Cellulophaga algicola DSM 14237: one gene and its partner. The protein of the gene in region 1 binds, or shares a complex with, the protein of each later gene. Links are inferred from orthologs where the notes say so. Each region holds a gene or a part of one and is shown on either strand. Other genes may lie near its edges.

Evidence for each region. The genes of interacting proteins can lie anywhere in the genome.
Region 2: the proteins of meaB (region 1) and scpA are in contact, whole or in part, in a crystal structure (PDB 8DPB), measured with the Methylorubrum extorquens proteins. The link is inferred for Cellulophaga algicola DSM 14237 from one-to-one orthologs. Residues at the interface, in SOR26638.1 of Methylorubrum extorquens: Arg20, Ala21, Ala24, Arg25, Thr28, Ser32, Arg33, Arg34, His37, Thr98, Gly99, Gly100, Ser101, Ile102, Leu103, Lys106, Thr107, Ala110, Ala113, Ile114, Asp115, Arg116, Ala118, Phe119, Ile120, Arg121, Pro122, Pro124; in SOR27001.1 of Methylorubrum extorquens: Glu577, Glu578, Asn579, Asp580, Gly581, Arg582, Arg583, Arg585, His596, Ala604, Ser605, Ala608, Asp609, Gly611, Phe612, Asp613, Val614, Asp615, Ile616, Gly617, Pro618, Leu619, Glu625, Arg628, Gln629, Val631, Glu632, Asn633, Asp634, Glu661.

Annotation. Positions count from the first base shown.
Region 1 is NC_014934.1:3,055,058-3,063,079, forward strand. The notes cover bases 2,524-5,453. They hold meaB (methylmalonyl Co-A mutase-associated GTPase MeaB), read right to left. Parts: upstream 4,565-5,453; coding sequence 3,482-4,564; downstream 2,524-3,481. Other genes in these bases: CELAL_RS13210 (glycosyltransferase family 2 protein), read right to left, coding at 2,524-3,448; CELAL_RS13220 (organic hydroperoxide resistance protein), read left to right, coding at 4,694-5,119; CELAL_RS13225 (aldose epimerase family protein), read right to left, coding at 5,170-5,453. Outside these bases: CELAL_RS13200 (ArnT family glycosyltransferase), read left to right, coding at 1-1,642; CELAL_RS13205 (lysylphosphatidylglycerol synthase transmembrane domain-containing protein), read right to left, coding at 1,639-2,508; more of CELAL_RS13210, read right to left, coding at 2,492-2,523; more of CELAL_RS13225, read right to left, coding at 5,454-6,072; CELAL_RS13230 (RNA polymerase sigma factor), read left to right, coding at 6,161-6,718; CELAL_RS13235 (hypothetical protein), read left to right, coding at 6,702-7,286; CELAL_RS13240 (hypothetical protein), read left to right, coding at 7,264-8,022. UniProt on the Escherichia coli protein: Binds and hydrolyzes GTP. Likely functions as a G-protein chaperone that assists AdoCbl cofactor delivery to the methylmalonyl-CoA mutase (MCM) ScpA and reactivation of the enzyme during catalysis.
Region 2 is NC_014934.1:3,195,371-3,203,462, forward strand. What follows is about bases 3,433-6,432. They hold scpA (methylmalonyl-CoA mutase), read right to left. Parts: upstream 6,010-6,432; coding sequence 3,856-6,009; downstream 3,433-3,855. Other genes in these bases: CELAL_RS13865 (ParA family protein), read right to left, coding at 3,433-3,512; CELAL_RS13875 (methylmalonyl-CoA mutase subunit beta), read right to left, coding at 6,002-6,432. Also shown: lepB (signal peptidase I), read right to left, coding at 1-478; dapB (4-hydroxy-tetrahydrodipicolinate reductase), read right to left, coding at 511-1,212; CELAL_RS13855 (DUF5683 domain-containing protein), read right to left, coding at 1,218-1,844; CELAL_RS13860 (ParB/RepB/Spo0J family partition protein), read right to left, coding at 1,834-2,739; more of CELAL_RS13865, read right to left, coding at 2,739-3,432; more of CELAL_RS13875, read right to left, coding at 6,433-7,366; CELAL_RS13880 (FtsB family cell division protein), read right to left, coding at 7,359-7,691; udk (uridine kinase), read right to left, coding at 7,718-8,092. UniProt on the Escherichia coli protein: Catalyzes the interconversion of succinyl-CoA and methylmalonyl-CoA. Could be part of a pathway that converts succinate to propionate.

The DNA.
Region 1 (8,022 bases):
TTGGCTTTTATTATTTTTTATAAGTGTCGTATATATAGCTGGACTATTTTCTACGTTGTTTGAAAATGATTCGGCCCAATTTGCAGTGATGGCCATGAGAATGGCCCAAGAAAACGATTTTATAAATTTAATAAAGGGAACTAATGAATACCTAGACAAGCCTCATATGCATTATTGGCTTGCTGCGTTATCTTTCAAGATTTTTGGGCTCCACGATTGGGCCTATCGTATTCCTGGAATGCTAGCTATATTTTTAGGAGCCTATAGTTGTTTTGGTTTAGGAAGGTTATTATATAATGAATATGTAGGCAAAACTGCGGCTTTAATTTTTCTTACCTCACAAACTATAGTTTTATCTGTAATAGATGTTAGAACAGATGCAGTATTAACCGGTTTTACAATTTTTGCGCTTTGGCAACTGACTAGCTATATTAATAAAAATTTCCTTTTAAATATTGTTTTAGGAGCTTTTGGAGCAGGTATAGCCTTTTCTACAAAGGGGCAAATTGCATTGGTAGTTTTAGGGCTTCCTATATTGTGTCATTTAGCATACACGCGTAAATGGATACAGTTTATCAATTGGCGCGTTCTTATTGGTGTTTTGGTTTTTGCAATTACAATAACGCCTATTCTTTATGCGTATTACCTACAATTTGATCTGCATCCAGAAAAAATAATTCGCGGTCAGAGCAATAGAAGTGGGATATTTTTTATTCTGTGGGAACAGAGTTTTGAACGTATGAGTGGTGAAGGAATCGGGAAAAATAGTAGTGACTATTTCTTCTTTTTTCACACTTTTTTATGGGTTTTCTTACCCTGGACCCTAATAGGGTTATTTGCTTATTATTGTAAAGTAAAAACATTTATAAAACTTAAATTTAAATACAATCCTAAATACGAATTTTTAACGCTTGGAGGTATTACATTTATTTTTATAGTGATCAGTTTTGCTCAATTTAAATTACCTCACTATTTAAATATTGTAATTCCACTATTTGCAATACTTACCGCAGCATATTTACATAGCTTAAATGTACATTCAAAAGATAAAACTATTAAAATTATCTTAGGAATTCAGTATTTTATATTTGCACTCATATTTGTTGGAACTACATTATTCTGTTTTTATGTATTTGAATTTGAGTCTATTATATCTTATGTTTTATTTGCTGTTGCAGGTGTAATTTGCATCTATTTTACATTGAAGCAAGAGGCTTATGCTATTCGCGTCTTAACAATAGCATCATTAGCTTCTCTTTTGTTAAACTCCGTTTTAAACTTTCACTTTTATCCTAATTTATTAGCGTATCAGGCAGGTTCTGCAATGGCTAAAGTTGTTGCTAAAAATAACATTCCAGTAGATAAAATTTATAAATTGAGTGAAGAGCATACCTGGTCTTTAGATTTTTATAATCAGAAACCCGTTCAAATCACAAAAATAGATGCTCTAGAAGACATTGAAGATTCTTGGGTGTATATATCTGGAGATGAATTACTGCAGTTAAGAGATGTTGGTCTAGATTGGGATCAGCAGTATGAGGTGGATGATTTTAGAATAACCAGGCTTCAAGCTAGATTTTTAAATCCGGCTACTCGTAAAAAAGTAATCAAACATAAGTACTTAATTCACCTCGTAAATTAAGGATTCGTCTGTAACTTCGGTTTTTTAAAGTGATAGTAAATGCCAATAAACGATACGGATGCAGTAATTAAGAAAAACACCATACTGATACTTATGGATGTACTTTCGTCTAAATTCAATAGGGTAGCACCATAGAAGAACGTTAGTTCTCTACTTCCTATACCGCCTATGGTTAAAGGGATAACAGAGACAATTGAAGATATTAAAAATATAAAAAGATACGCCACCGTATTACTTTCAAAGTTTAATGCTTTTAAGATAAATAGTACGCTAATTAATTGAGATAATTGCACTAAAGCAGAATATCCAAATGTTTTCCAAAAAATAGAAAGCACATAATTAAAGAATTTCTTAGTTAAAAACCAGAAAACTACAATGCTTAAGACTATTGCAGTAATAGCATAGATTTCAATATTTTTTAAGAAGCTTACCTTAAGAAAAATAATAAGAAGGCAAGCGTATATAAAAAGCAATAATAAACCGCTTAAACGATCTAAAACTAATACGGATACAATTTTTTTAGTGTCTACAGGGAACTCCTTTTTAATAATGTACCCTTTGTAAGCGTCACCACCAATACCACCAGGTAAAAATAGATTGTAGAACATACCTAATGCATACAGCTTCAAATTACTTTTATGGGTTAGCAATACATTTAATTGATGAAAATATAAATTAACTCTAAAAGCAGAAATAACCTTAGATATGATAAAGAATAGTGTAGCTAAACTTAAGTATAATGGATCTGTTTTTTTTAAGGTTTCAAAAACATCCGTATAATTAATTTTAGTAAAAACAAAGTATAGTAAAACAGCACTAATTATAATTTTAAGTGCTGTTACTAGCTTTTTATTGGGCTTTATCACCTATAAGAATTTTTTTAATTCGGTATGGTCGTTTCTGTTGTGATTCATAATAGGTTCTAATTAGTAATTCCATCACAATACCTATTGTAAATAGTTGAATACCAGCCAATATAAACATCAATCCAAAAATTAATAATGGACGATTGCCAATATCTTCACCCATTAACTTAACGACAAGTAGATAGATGTTTATTGCGCCACCTAAAAGCATAAGTAAAACTCCGAAAATTCCGAATAAGTGAATAGGTCTTTGAAAGTATTTACGAATGAATAATAACAACATCATATCTGCAATTACTTTAAATACTCTTTCTAAACCATATTTAGAAACCCCTGCATGTCTTGCATGATGTTTTACAGGTACCTGCTTAATTTGTGCGCCTTCTAAATAGGCTAGCAACGTTATAAAGCGATGCATTTCTCCGTATAAATTTAGATCTTTTGCAATATCTTTAGTAAATACCTTTAAGGCACAACCATTATCCTTTATGTCTAATTTAGTCACACGACGAACTAAAAAATTTGCAATTTTAGAAGGGATTTTCTTTACTAAAGAATCTTTTCTTTTTTGACGAATACCAGTAATTAAATCATATTCTCCTTCAATCGCATAAGAAAGCATTTGAGGAATATCACTAGGGTCATTCTGTAAATCGCCATCCATAGTGATAATGTATTCTCCTTCTGCATAATCTATTCCTGCGGCCAAGGCTAAACTTTGTCCGTAGTTTTTCTTTAATTCTATTAAATGAACTTTGCTATCGTTCATTTTTTTAACCATCATGCGTGTTGCATCTGTAGAGAAATCATCTATGTAAATGATCTGATAAGAATACCCAACCAGACTTTCATGGATTTTTTCGGTAAGTAAAACAACATTGTCTTCTTCATTATATAAAGGAACAACAATAGAAAGAAGCGCGTTAGTTAAAACAGTCATAGTAATTAAATTGAAGCTGCAAATTTATGCTTTTTATTTAAGTTCCTTTTGGTGTATCGCCAACAATTGCTCTGCAGCAACAAATGGGGACACTTTTGCATTCATAACCTGTACTGTAAGTTGTTTTAGTTGTTCTTGTATGGCATCATCTTCATAAAATCGTATTTTTAGATTGTCTTCTATAGTTTGAAGTAACCAAAATTTATTTTGATACTTTCTCTTTTCATACATCGAATTTAAAGTTGCTTTTTTAAAATTTATAATGGTTTGCCAGACTTCAGAAATACCTTCGTTTTCTAAAGCGGAACATTGCAATACCATAGGAATCCAGCCATTTTCTTTTGGCGGATAAAAGTGTAGGGCTCTAGTAAATTCTATGCTTGCTAGTTTGGTTGCTTGTTTATTTTTTCCGTCGGCTTTATTGATGACAATAGTATCCGTCATTTCCATAATGCCTCTTTTTATTCCTTGTAACTCATCTCCGGCTCCAGCAAGTTTTAGTAATAAAAAAAAATCGACCATGCCATGTACTGCTGTTTCACTTTGGCCAACACCAACAGTTTCAATTAAAATAACATCAAAGTTGGCAGCTTCACATAAAATAATAGATTCCCTTGTTTTTCTTGCAACGCCTCCTAAAGAATCTCCTGAAGGAGATGGTCTTATAAAGGCATTCTCATCTTTAACCAAAGCCTCCATTCTTGTTTTGTCTCCTAAAATACTTCCGCTACTTAAAGAGCTCGTTGGATCTACTGCCAGAACAGCTACTTTTTTACCTATACCCGTAAGGTATTTGCCTAAAGCTTCAATAAATGTGCTTTTACCTACACCTGGCACTCCTGTGATACCTACTCGTAAGGTGTTTTTTTTATTTGAAATACAAGCTTCAATTATTTGATTGGCTTGTGCTAAATGTGTTCTATTCTTACTTTCAACTAAGGTAATAGCTCTACTTAGTGCTATTTTATCTCCGCTATTAATATCTTGAATTAGGCTAGCTACAGACGGTTGTTTTTTTCTAAAGTTTTTTATTCTAGCAATAGAAGCTTCATTAGAAATAGCATTAAGATGTATTCCCTCTTTTTCTTCTAGAGCTGATTTTTTATTTTTTTTCAAGGAGATAATTGGTGTTTTATAGAAAAATAAGGCTTTTTACTAAACATTCACACAAATTTAATAATTCATTTTTCGTCAGTGATTGTTCTATTAGTATATTATGGTCTTAAACTATTAAAATAAATTGAAATGAAAACAATATTCGAATCAAGTGCAACAAATACAGGTGGTAGGTCTGGTCATGTAACTACGGAAGGCGGACTAATTGATTTAGATGTGAAAATGCCGAACGGCAAAGATCCTATCGAAGAAAAATATACAAATCCAGAACAATTATTCGCTGCAGCCTATTCTACCTGTTTTGCGGGTGCCTTGCAAGCTGTAGCTAAAGAAAACGGAGTAGATGATTTAGGTGATTTTAGTGTTACCGCTATTATTGGTTTTGGTAAAGATGAAGATGGTTTTAATATCGAAGCAACTTTAGATGCTTATTTACCTACTGTGGATAAAGAAAAAGGAGAAGAGCTAATTAATGCAGCTCATGAAATTTGCCCTTATAGCAAAGCTACCAGAGATAATATTACTGTAAATCTTAATTTGCTTTTAGACGAATAAAAATTTACAACTCAGTTTACTAAAAATAAAGCCCGATTATTCGGGTTTTTTTATGCTTTGAATCTAAATATAGATTGGTTAAAATATTTTTCTCCTTTGTTTAAAACACTCGACGGGAAATTGGGTTGATTAGGAGCATCAGGATAGTTTTGTGTTTCAAAACAGATAGATCCTGTAGTTTCTGGCGTGTAAATGACTACTGCAGCTTGGTTGGTTGTTACTTCTAAAGTAATTCCGGAAATTGCAGAATGTACTGATGCGCAAATTTCTTTACGCTTATCAATTACAAAAGGAGTATCTAGGCGTGTTGTGTTTATTTTTTTATTTTCTAAGAAATCATACTTGGTATGCGCAACTTCAGTTAGTTTCCCCGTAGGGATAAGGTTGTCATACGTATCTAGAATTTTAGTACAATCTAATTGTAAGTCGTAATGGTTTATTTCGGCTGTGTTGTCTAATTTAAAGTATGAGTGATTTGTTAAATTAACTACTGTTTTTTGATCAGTTGTGGCTTCATGGGTAACAATTAAAGCATTGTCTTCTAAAGTATACGTAACGCTTACTTTTAAAGTACCAGGATAGCCTTCTTCCAGGTGTTCACTTATATATGAAAGTTTTATAAATGGATTACCTCCGTGATTAACTTCATCAACTTTAAAATACTTCTTATTAAAACCTGCGGAACCACCATGTAGGTGAACACCTTTTTCTTCTTGTATAGGGTATATTTTTTTATCAAGAGTAAATTCTCCTTTAGAGATTCTTCCTGCATAACGCCCAATACACGCACCTAAAAACATAGGATTGTCTAAGTAGTCTTTAGGTTGTTCAAAACCAACGACCATATTGGTAGGATTGCCGTTTTTATCTTTTACAATAATCTTTTGAATAATGGCGCCAAAATCTAGAACAGTAAGTTCAATCTTGTTATTTTTAATAGTATTTTGAATCAAAGCTGAAAAATTTATAAACAAATTTAAACTTTTTTGCAACACTTTAATAATGCTATCGTCTTTAAGGTAACAACAATTATAAACCATCTTGGAAAAAGTGCTAAAATTCCAAACAGTTCTAATAGAACAATGTAAGGCTAACGATCGTAGAGCGCAAATGAAGCTTTATGAAAAGTACTGTGATGGCATGTACTGTGTCGTGATGCGGTATTTGCAAAATAGTGATGATGCAGAAGACGTTTTGCAGGAATCATTTATTAAAGCATTTTTGAAAATAGATCAGTTTAAAGGAGAAGTGACCTTTGGTGCATGGCTAAAAAAAATTGTTATTCATAAATGTATAGATTTTTTAAAGGCTAAGCGTAATGCACATATTTCGATAGAAGAGAATGAATTGCTTCTTGTTGAAGATGACGATTGGGATGTAGAAGTATCAATAACCATTGAGGAAGTGCGAACAGCTATTCATACCATTTCAGAAAAATATAGGTATGTTCTACTGCTCTATTTAATGGAAGGATATGATCATTCAGAAATTTCTCAGATTTTGAATATTCAGGAAACCACTTGTAGAACACAACTAATGAGAGGTAAAGCTTATTTAAAAGAACATTTAATAAAAAATAAATATGAATCAAGATCTTAGAAACCTTTTTAAAGAAACACCTGAAAAGGAGGGTTATAGCTTAAATTCTGGTCATAAGGAACGTTTTGCTAATCGCTTAGATCAAGAATTGCCTAAAAAGACAATTGTACCCATTTTATTTTTTATGAAAATTGCAGCCACGGTATTAATCATGATTGGCGTAGGTGTTTATTTCTATGCCAGTAATCGGGTTGAGATTATGGTCGAAAACCCAAGCGTAGTGGGGTTAGCTGAAAAATCTGAAATTCAAGAGATTTCTTTAGGTGATTTATCACCTGATCTTAAAAAAGTAGAGAACTATTATTTGGCAACTATCAACCTAGAGTTGGCAAAATTAGAAGTATCTAAAGAGAATAAAGGATTGGTAGAAGGTTTTATGGAACGATTAGCAGAATTGAATAAAGAGTACCAAGGCCTCAATAAAGAATTAAATGCCATTGGGCCAAATGATCAAACTATTTCAGCGCTAATACAAAATTTACAGTTGCGTTTACAGTTGTTGCAGAAATTAAAGAACAAGTTAACCGAATTAAAATCATCAAAAAATGAAACAGCAATCAGTATATAAACTAGTATTCATATTCTTATGCATAGTAACTTCTGGGAACGCTCAAAAGCAGACTAAAACCTATCTTGAAAATTTTAATGTAAAGGAGAATGCTATAATCAATATCAATACATCACATACCGATATTGAATTTGAGACGTGGGATAAAAACCAAATAGAAATAGAAGTAGTAATAGAAATAGAAGGAGCTTCTAATAATGATATGGCAAGTTATTTTAAGCAAAACGAACTGAATATTGCAGGAAATAGTAGTCAAATAACCATTACTTCGGGAACACAGAATTCTTGGACGGCGCTTCATACTCCAGGCGCATTTAAAAGTTCATGGGATGCTAATGAATTTGAATTACCAGAGATAGGTGAGCTGCCAGAAATAGAGCATTTAGCGCTTATGTTAGATTCTCTTGAATTTCCTGAAATTCCTAGAATAAATGTTCCAGAATTTGATTTAGAAGCGTTTAAGAAAGACGGTGACGTTTATATGAAAAAATGGCAAACAGCATTTGATGCAGGTTTTTCTGAAAAAGATAGGAAAGCATTTAGCGAATTAGAAAAAAAGGTGGAAGCAGAGCATCAGAAAGCAGAAAAAATAAGACTTGAAATGATGAGCACCAGAGAGAAAGCGTATGAAGAGCGCAGGGCAAAATTAACTGCTGCACGAGCTGAACGTTTTGGTGAATTAGAAGAAAGAAAAGAGTATTTAGAAGAGCGTAGGGCAGCGTATAAAGAAAAGCGA
Region 2 (8,092 bases), 140 kb from region 1 along the record:
CCAGTAATGTTTTTTCTAAGGAAGCCGTAGGGATTACATAGGGCTGTACAAAATAAGTATGCACAATACTAGCGGCTACGACAGCAAATACGATAGAGCTAACCCATTCGCCAGCTACCGTTTTTGGTTGCAAGCTTCTGTTTTCAATATAAGTTACGTCTAGAGCGTAATTGACATAGTAGGTATAAAAACCTAAAGTAAGTAATACTAACCAAGTATCTAGTAAAGAGTTTTTACCAAAACTACGGATAGTCTCTACCCATATTACAGGAAACATTAAAAGATTAATGATAGGAATGAATAGCAAAACTACCCACCACTTTGGGCGGTTGATGATTTTCATCAATACGATTGCATTATATACAGGTATTGCTGCTTCCCAACCTTTTCTTCCGGCTTTAATATATAATTTCCAAGTTCCTAAAAAATGAATTACTTGAATAATTAGTATGAATATTAACCACTGCGTTCCGTTCATTATGTGTTTTTATTTAATGCTGTATTTTTTTGTTAATCAATGTGTAGTACGTCTTTCATAGAGAAGACGCCGTGTTTACCAACAATCCATTCTGCGGCTGTTAAAGCACCTAACGCAAAACCTTCTCTATTATGTGCTGTGTGTTTAATTTCTATGCTATCTACATGGCTTTCGTAGGTTACACTGTGTGTTCCAGGAACAGTAGCTTCTCTAATAGCTTTTATAGGTAATACGTGCTCTTTAGTAGCATCTAGTTCCCAGCTTTTATAAGAGGTATTTTTGATAATACTTTCTGCTAAAGTAATTGCCGTACCGCTTGGGGCATCTAATTTTTGAGTATGATGTATTTCTTCTAAAGAAACATGGTAATCTCTAAGATTTGCCATCATTTTGGCTAAATAGTCATTCAGCTCAAAAAATAAATTTACTCCTAAGCTAAAGTTTGATGCATAGATAAAGGCGCCATTATTTTCATTACATAAAATAACCGCATCTTCATAATGGTCTAGCCAACCAGTGGTACCACTAATAATGGGCGTATGGTTTTCTAAGCATCTTTTTATATTATTAAATGCTGCGGAAGGCTGACTAAAGTCTATAGCGACATCAATAGTAGAAAAATCAATTTCTGTATCATCAGCATCTATTTTTGCTACTATGGTGTGGTTTCTTTTTAGAGCCAAAGACGCTATCATTTTTCCCATTTTCCCATAACCAAACAGTGCAATTCTCATGTTTTTTAAAATTTTATTGTTAGTGCCATTCCATAATTTGGTTGGGCGGTAATTTCATTGTAATCTAAATAAGGTTGAAAATCTACACTTAAATCATCATCAACATTAAACTGTTTTAAGTGAGAGTCTACATTGGCATCAATAATATTTAATACATATAAGCCAATAGTAACCAAAACCATTAAATCGCGATCTCGTTGGTAATTTTCTTGTGCATTTTGTAAGTCTCCAATGTCAAATTCAGGAAACTCGTCATTCGTGAAACCAGCCTGTCTGCTTTTAAACGCCGTTCTAAAACGCTTGTAACTCTTGTTGTTAAAATCGTATGCGTAGATGCTGGCTCCTAATGCAGCATATACAATAGGTACTTTCCAATATCTTTTGTTATAGACTTGACCCAATCCAGGGATAATTGCAGAATAAAATGCTGCTTTAGCGGGTGCTAAAGGGTTTATTTCTATCCGTTTTTTAAAAACAGAGTCCTGAACAACAATACCCTGACTTTTTAAGTTGGTTTGTATGCTATCTAATTGTTTGTCTTCTTTTTGCACAGTTTTTTCCTCCTCTTGTGCGAATGTTACACAAGTAAAGCCTACAAAAAACAGTATAAAAAATATAATTTTATTCACCAAGAATTAATTTTTTAATACGCTCAAAATCCTCCTTAGAATTAAAAGGGATTGTTAATTTTCCTTTTCCTTTATCAGTAGCTTTAGCTTCAACCTTTACCGATAAGTATGAATTAAAATCATTCAAACTATTTTCAATAAAGCCTGGAGTTTTAGCTGTTTTTGGGGTGGTTTCTTTTTGGCTGGTACTAGGGTTTTGGTATTCTTTTACCGCTTTTTCGGTATCGCGAACAGATAGATTTTCGCTTATTATTTGCTCGTATAATGAAAGCTGATCATCTTTTTTATCAATGTTAACAAGAGCTCTACCGTGTCCCATACTCAGAAAACCATCTCTAATTCCGGTTTGAATAATAGGGTCTAATCGTAATAAGCGTAAATAATTGGTAATTGTAGAACGTTTTTTACCAACACGTTCACTCATTTTTTCCTGCGTTAATTGTATTTCATCAATTAGACGTTGGTAAGATAATGCAATTTCAATAGGGTCTAAATCCTGCCTTTGGATATTCTCTACCAAAGCCATTTCTAAGGATTCTTGATCGTTAGCAATACGGATGTATGCAGGGATGGTTTCTAAGCCTATTAATTTAGATGCTCTAAATCTTCGTTCCCCAGATACTAATTGGTATTTGTTAAATTCTAATTTACGTACTGTAATTGGCTGAATAACGCCCAATTCTCTAATAGATGAAGCTAATTCATGTAAAGCCTCATCGTTAAAATTAGAACGTGGTTGAAAGGGGTTAACCTCAATAGCCACTAAATCTAACTCTACAATATTACCAACAACTTTATCTGCATTTTTGTCTGATGCAGTTTTAATATCATTTTCAGGGTCTTTTAATAACGCAGATAGACCTCTACCTAATACTTGTTTTTGGGTTGCTTTCGCCATTATACTTTCTCCTTGTTTTTGTTTAATACTTCTTGTGCTAAGCTCAAATAATTTTCTGCTCCTTTACTTGAGGCATCATATTTTATTATACTTTCTCCGTAACTAGGAGCTTCACTCAAACGAACATTACGTTGGATGATGGTGTCAAAAACCATTTCGCTAAAATGCTTGCGAACCTCTTCTACCACTTGATTTGAAAGTCGTAAACGAGAATCATACATTGTTAATAACATTCCTTCAATATCTAAATCTGGATTGTGAATACGTTGTATGCTTTTAATCGTATTTAACAGCTTACCTAGGCCTTCTAATGCAAAATATTCACATTGAATAGGAATGATAACAGAATCAGCAGCTGTTAAAGCATTCAACGTAAGTAAACCTAAAGACGGCGCACAGTCAATTAAGATATAATCGTATTTTTCTTTAAGCGACAAAATACTTTTTTTCATCATATACTCCCGCTCTTCCTTATCTACCAATTCAATTTCAATCGCAACTAAATCAATGTGCGCCGGAATTAAATCTACATTAGGAGAAGTGGTTTCAATGATAATTTCTTCTGCAGTCTTCGTATGTTCTAATAGTTGGTAAGTACCTATTTCGATACTGTCAACATCAATACCTAAACCAGATGTTGCATTTGCTTGGGGATCAGCATCTATTAAAAGTACCTTTTTCTCTAGCACGCCTAGGGCTGCGGCTAGATTTACAGTTGTAGTGGTTTTGCCTACACCACCTTTTTGATTTGCTATGGCTATTATTTTGCCCATAATATAAAGTAAGTTAGGGGCTAAAATACGATTATTTACATTGCTAAAAAATGTATTTTGTTAACAGTTCGTGAATAAACGTAGCTTATAGCGTTAAAAAAAGTTAATATTTTTAGTTTGAAACATACAATATCCTAGATTTTAATAAATAACTTAAGGTATTGTATTGATAATCAAACATTTTTAAAATAAATAGAGAGATGAACGGCTAAAGCTTCATCTCTCTATTTATATAAGGGTAAATTTATTTAATTGGTTCTTTTAGTATATTCTATATTCTCAAATTTTTCATTCACTACAATATTTTTTTATTTCCAAAAGCTTAAATATTCGGGTAAACTTCCTAATCTATTAAAATTTCTAAAATCTCAATAGCCGCATCACTAATTTTGGTTCCAGGCCCGTAAATAGCAACAGCCCCTGCATCATATAAAAATTGATAGTCTTGTTTTGGAATTACACCTCCAACAACCACCATAATATCTTCACGCCCGTATTTTTTTAGTTCTTCTAGTACTTGAGGTACTAATGTTTTGTGCCCTGCAGCCAACGAAGACACTCCTAAAATGTGTACATCGTTTTCTACAGCCTGTTTGGCAGCTTCTGCTGGAGTTTGGAATAATGGACCTATATCTACATCAAATCCAAGATCAGCATAACTTGTAGCAACTACTTTTGCTCCACGGTCATGGCCATCTTGTCCCATTTTTGCGACCATTATTCGTGGTCTTCTACCGTCTTTTTTTGCAAAAATATCAGCTAGTTCCCGCGCTTTTTTAAAGCTTTCGTTATTTTGAATCTCTTTAGAATACACGCCTGTAAATGTTTTAATTACCGCTTTATGCCTGTTATAAACTGCTTCAAGAGCATCACTAATTTCACCCAATGTAGCACGTTCTCTAGCTGCTTCTACCGCTAAAGCTAATAAATTTTTATTCGTTTCGTTGTCTTCGGTTTTAGCATCTGCTTTTGCTATGGCCGCATTCGTTAATTTTAAAAGTGCAGCTGCTACTTTAGTTTCATTTCTATCTTTTCTAATTTGTGCTAAGCGTTCTAATTGTTGTCTTCGTACCTCTTGATTATCAACTTCTAAGATATGAAGCGGATCTTCTTTTTCTAAGCGATAACTATTAACGCCAATTATTTTATCCCGATTGCTATCTATTCTAGCTTGTTTTTTAGCCGCAGCTTCTTCAATACGCATTTTCGGAATTCCCGCTTCAATAGCTTTGGTCATTCCGCCTAATTCCTCAACCTCTTCTAATAAGGTCCAAGCTTTCTCTGCAATTTCATTGGTTAGCTTTTCTACATAATAACTGCCTGCCCAAGGATCTACCGTTTTGGTAACCTTAGTTTCTTCCTGAATATAAAGCTGTGTATTTCTTGCTATTCTTGCCGAGAAGTCTGTGGGTAATGCAATTGCTTCATCTAAGGCGTTGGTATGTAAGCTTTGTGTGCCACCTAAAACAGCAGCCATAGCTTCAATAGTAGTTCTGGCAACATTATTAAAAGGATCTTGTTCTGTAAGACTCCAGCCACTAGTTTGGCAATGGGTACGTAGTGCTAATGATTTATCTGTTTTAGGGTGAAATTGTTTTACCAATTTAGCCCAAAGCATTCTCCCAGCTCTTAATTTGGCAATTTCCATAAAATGATTCATTCCAATTCCCCAAAAGAAGGATAATCGAGGAGCAAATTCATCTATTTTAAGGCCAGATTTTAATCCGGTTCTTATGTATTCTAATCCGTCTGCTAAAGTATATGCTAATTCAATATCTGCAGTAGCTCCGGCCTCTTGCATATGATAACCAGAAATACTAATGCTGTTAAATTTCGGCATTTTCTTACTTGTATATTCAAAAATATCAGCAATAATTTGCATGGAGGGCGTAGGAGGGTAGATGTACGTATTACGTACCATAAACTCCTTTAGAATATCATTTTGAATAGTTCCAGATAATTGCTCCAAAGAAACACCTTGTTCTTGTGCCGCAACAATATAGAAGGCCAGGATAGGTAAAACAGCTCCATTCATGGTCATGGAAACCGACATTTTATCTAAGGGAATACCGTCAAACAAAATTTTCATATCTTCTACAGAATCAATGGCAACACCTGCTTTTCCAACATCACCAACAACACGCTCATGGTCACTATCATATCCTCTGTGGGTAGGTAAATCAAAAGCTACAGAAAGTCCTTTTTGGCCTGCTTCTAAATTACGCCTGTAAAAGGCATTACTTTCTTCCGCAGTAGAAAATCCTGCATACTGTCTAATCGTCCAAGGCCTTAAAACATACATGGTAGAATAAGGGCCTCTTAAATAAGGAGGGATACCAGCTGAAAAATTTAAGTGTTCTAAATTTTTTAAGTCTTCTTTGCTATAGGATGATTTTATATCAATTCCTTCCGCAGTTTCGAATGTACTGGGAGTTGTTATTTTTTTATCTTCAGAAGAAGTATTTAATGTGATATGTTGAAGGTCTTTTCTATTCATTTTCCAACCTTTTTTGTTCTATTGCTTCCGATAATCTTCTTTCGATAATTGGTTCTATACTGCTTTTTCTAGGCTTGTTTTTAGCAAAAGGAAATAATTCTAAATCTCCTTTCATTTTGTCTAAGCTAGATTCGTATTTATTGGTACCTACTAGAATCAATTTTTTACAATCAAATAAATCTTGCTCTTTTTGCGCGCTTTCCTTAATTTTTTTCTGAATGGTATTCGCTTTTAGCTGACTTAAGAATCCGCCTCCTTTTTCTAGTTCTTTAAAAAGTTCTAGTGCTTTATCGGCGAGTTGTTTTGTTAAGCTTTCTATATAGTATGAACCGTCTGCAGGGTTGTTAGTTTTATCAAAATAACTTTCTTCTTTGAGTATAATTAATTGGTTGCGTGCAATACGTTCTGCAAAATCATTAGATTTATGATAAATAACATCATAGGGTAAATTGCAAACTGCATCAGCACTGCCTAATATGGCCGACATGCATTCCGTTGTACTGCGGAGCATATTGGAATTATAATCATAAAGTGTTTTATTTCTTTTCGTAGTAACAGCCAAAATATGACAATTTTCGGGAGCGCCATACGCAGCTGCTAATGTTTTGTAGAGTAAACGTAAGGCTCTAATTTTTGCAATTTCAAAAAAATAATTGCTGCCAATAGCTATTTTAAAATTGATGCTGAAACTAGAGATGTTCGCTTCTGGAATTCTATTTAGATATTCATTGGCATGGGCTAAACTGTACGCTAATTGCTGTACAAGATTTGCTCCTGCATTTTGGTAATTGGTAGCATCCAGTGTTAATGTGTTTGTGTTAGCTGCAACAGCATCAAACTGTAAAAAATCTTCTTCAGAATTTGTATGCCAATTACCAGATGTTGTAAGGTGATGAATAATATCAACATTAAAATAAAATTTGGCGCCTACGCTACTTAAAAATTCATTAGCTATAGTACTGTACGTTGCAGAAATAAATTGAAAATCGAAATAAAACACGATCTGTTGGGGATCGATGTTTTTTAAGAGTAGCGCTATAGATACCTTTTCATTTGGAATGGTAAATAAAATGCTCTCAGCTCCTTTTTGTAGTGCTTTTATAGCTTTTTTGTTTGCTATTTCTTCATGACCAGCATAAATTGCTTGCGTAATACTCCAAGGTTTTAAAGGCGTGGGGATAGCATTTTTAATACAAGTATCTTCAGAATTATAGAAAGGTTTTACTTTTATACCTTCTAGAGATTCCCATACTACACATTCGTTGTAATCTTTTCCTTTTAAATCAAACTGAATTTTTTGCTTCCACTGTTGGGTAGAAACATCATTAAATTCACTAAAAAGGTTAGATTTACTCATCTTCATTGGTTTTTAAGCTATCTTCATATTCTATCAAATAGATCTCTTCGTTTTTTCTTTTTAGATAGTATTGCTCTCTTGCAAATTTTTTAAGTTCGTCTTTATTAGATAATTTTTCTATAATTATTTTATCCTTTACTATTTCATTTTGCAAGTACTCTTTAGTTTTCTCGAGTTTATTAATTTCTTTTTTCAGCTCAAGATGTATCAAATAAGAATTTGTATCAAAAAAAAGCATCCAAATAAGAAACACAGTAAGCACCAATACATACATGTTGGTGACAATAGAAAACCATTTTTTCTTTTTTAACTCCTTAATTTTCATCGAGTGTGTATCGTGAGGTTACTAAATTACACCAATTTTTCGTTTATAATACTCTTTACTATTTCTACGGCAACAGTATTATATTTATTGTTGGGAATAATAATATCTGAGTATTCTTTAGAGGGTTCAATAAACTCTTCGTGCATAGGTTTAATTATAGACTGATACTTGCTGATAGTTTCATCAAGATCCCAACCACGTTCATTTACATCTCTTTTTAAGCGTCTAATGAGGCGTTCATCAGAATCTGCATGTACGAATATTTTAATATCGAACATTTTTCTAATTTCAGGATTGGTAAGAATTAAAATACCTTCTACAATCATAACTTTTCTAGGATGTGTAGGCACCGTTTCATCTGTTCTATTGCATTCTAAAAATGAATATACGGGTTGCTGTAT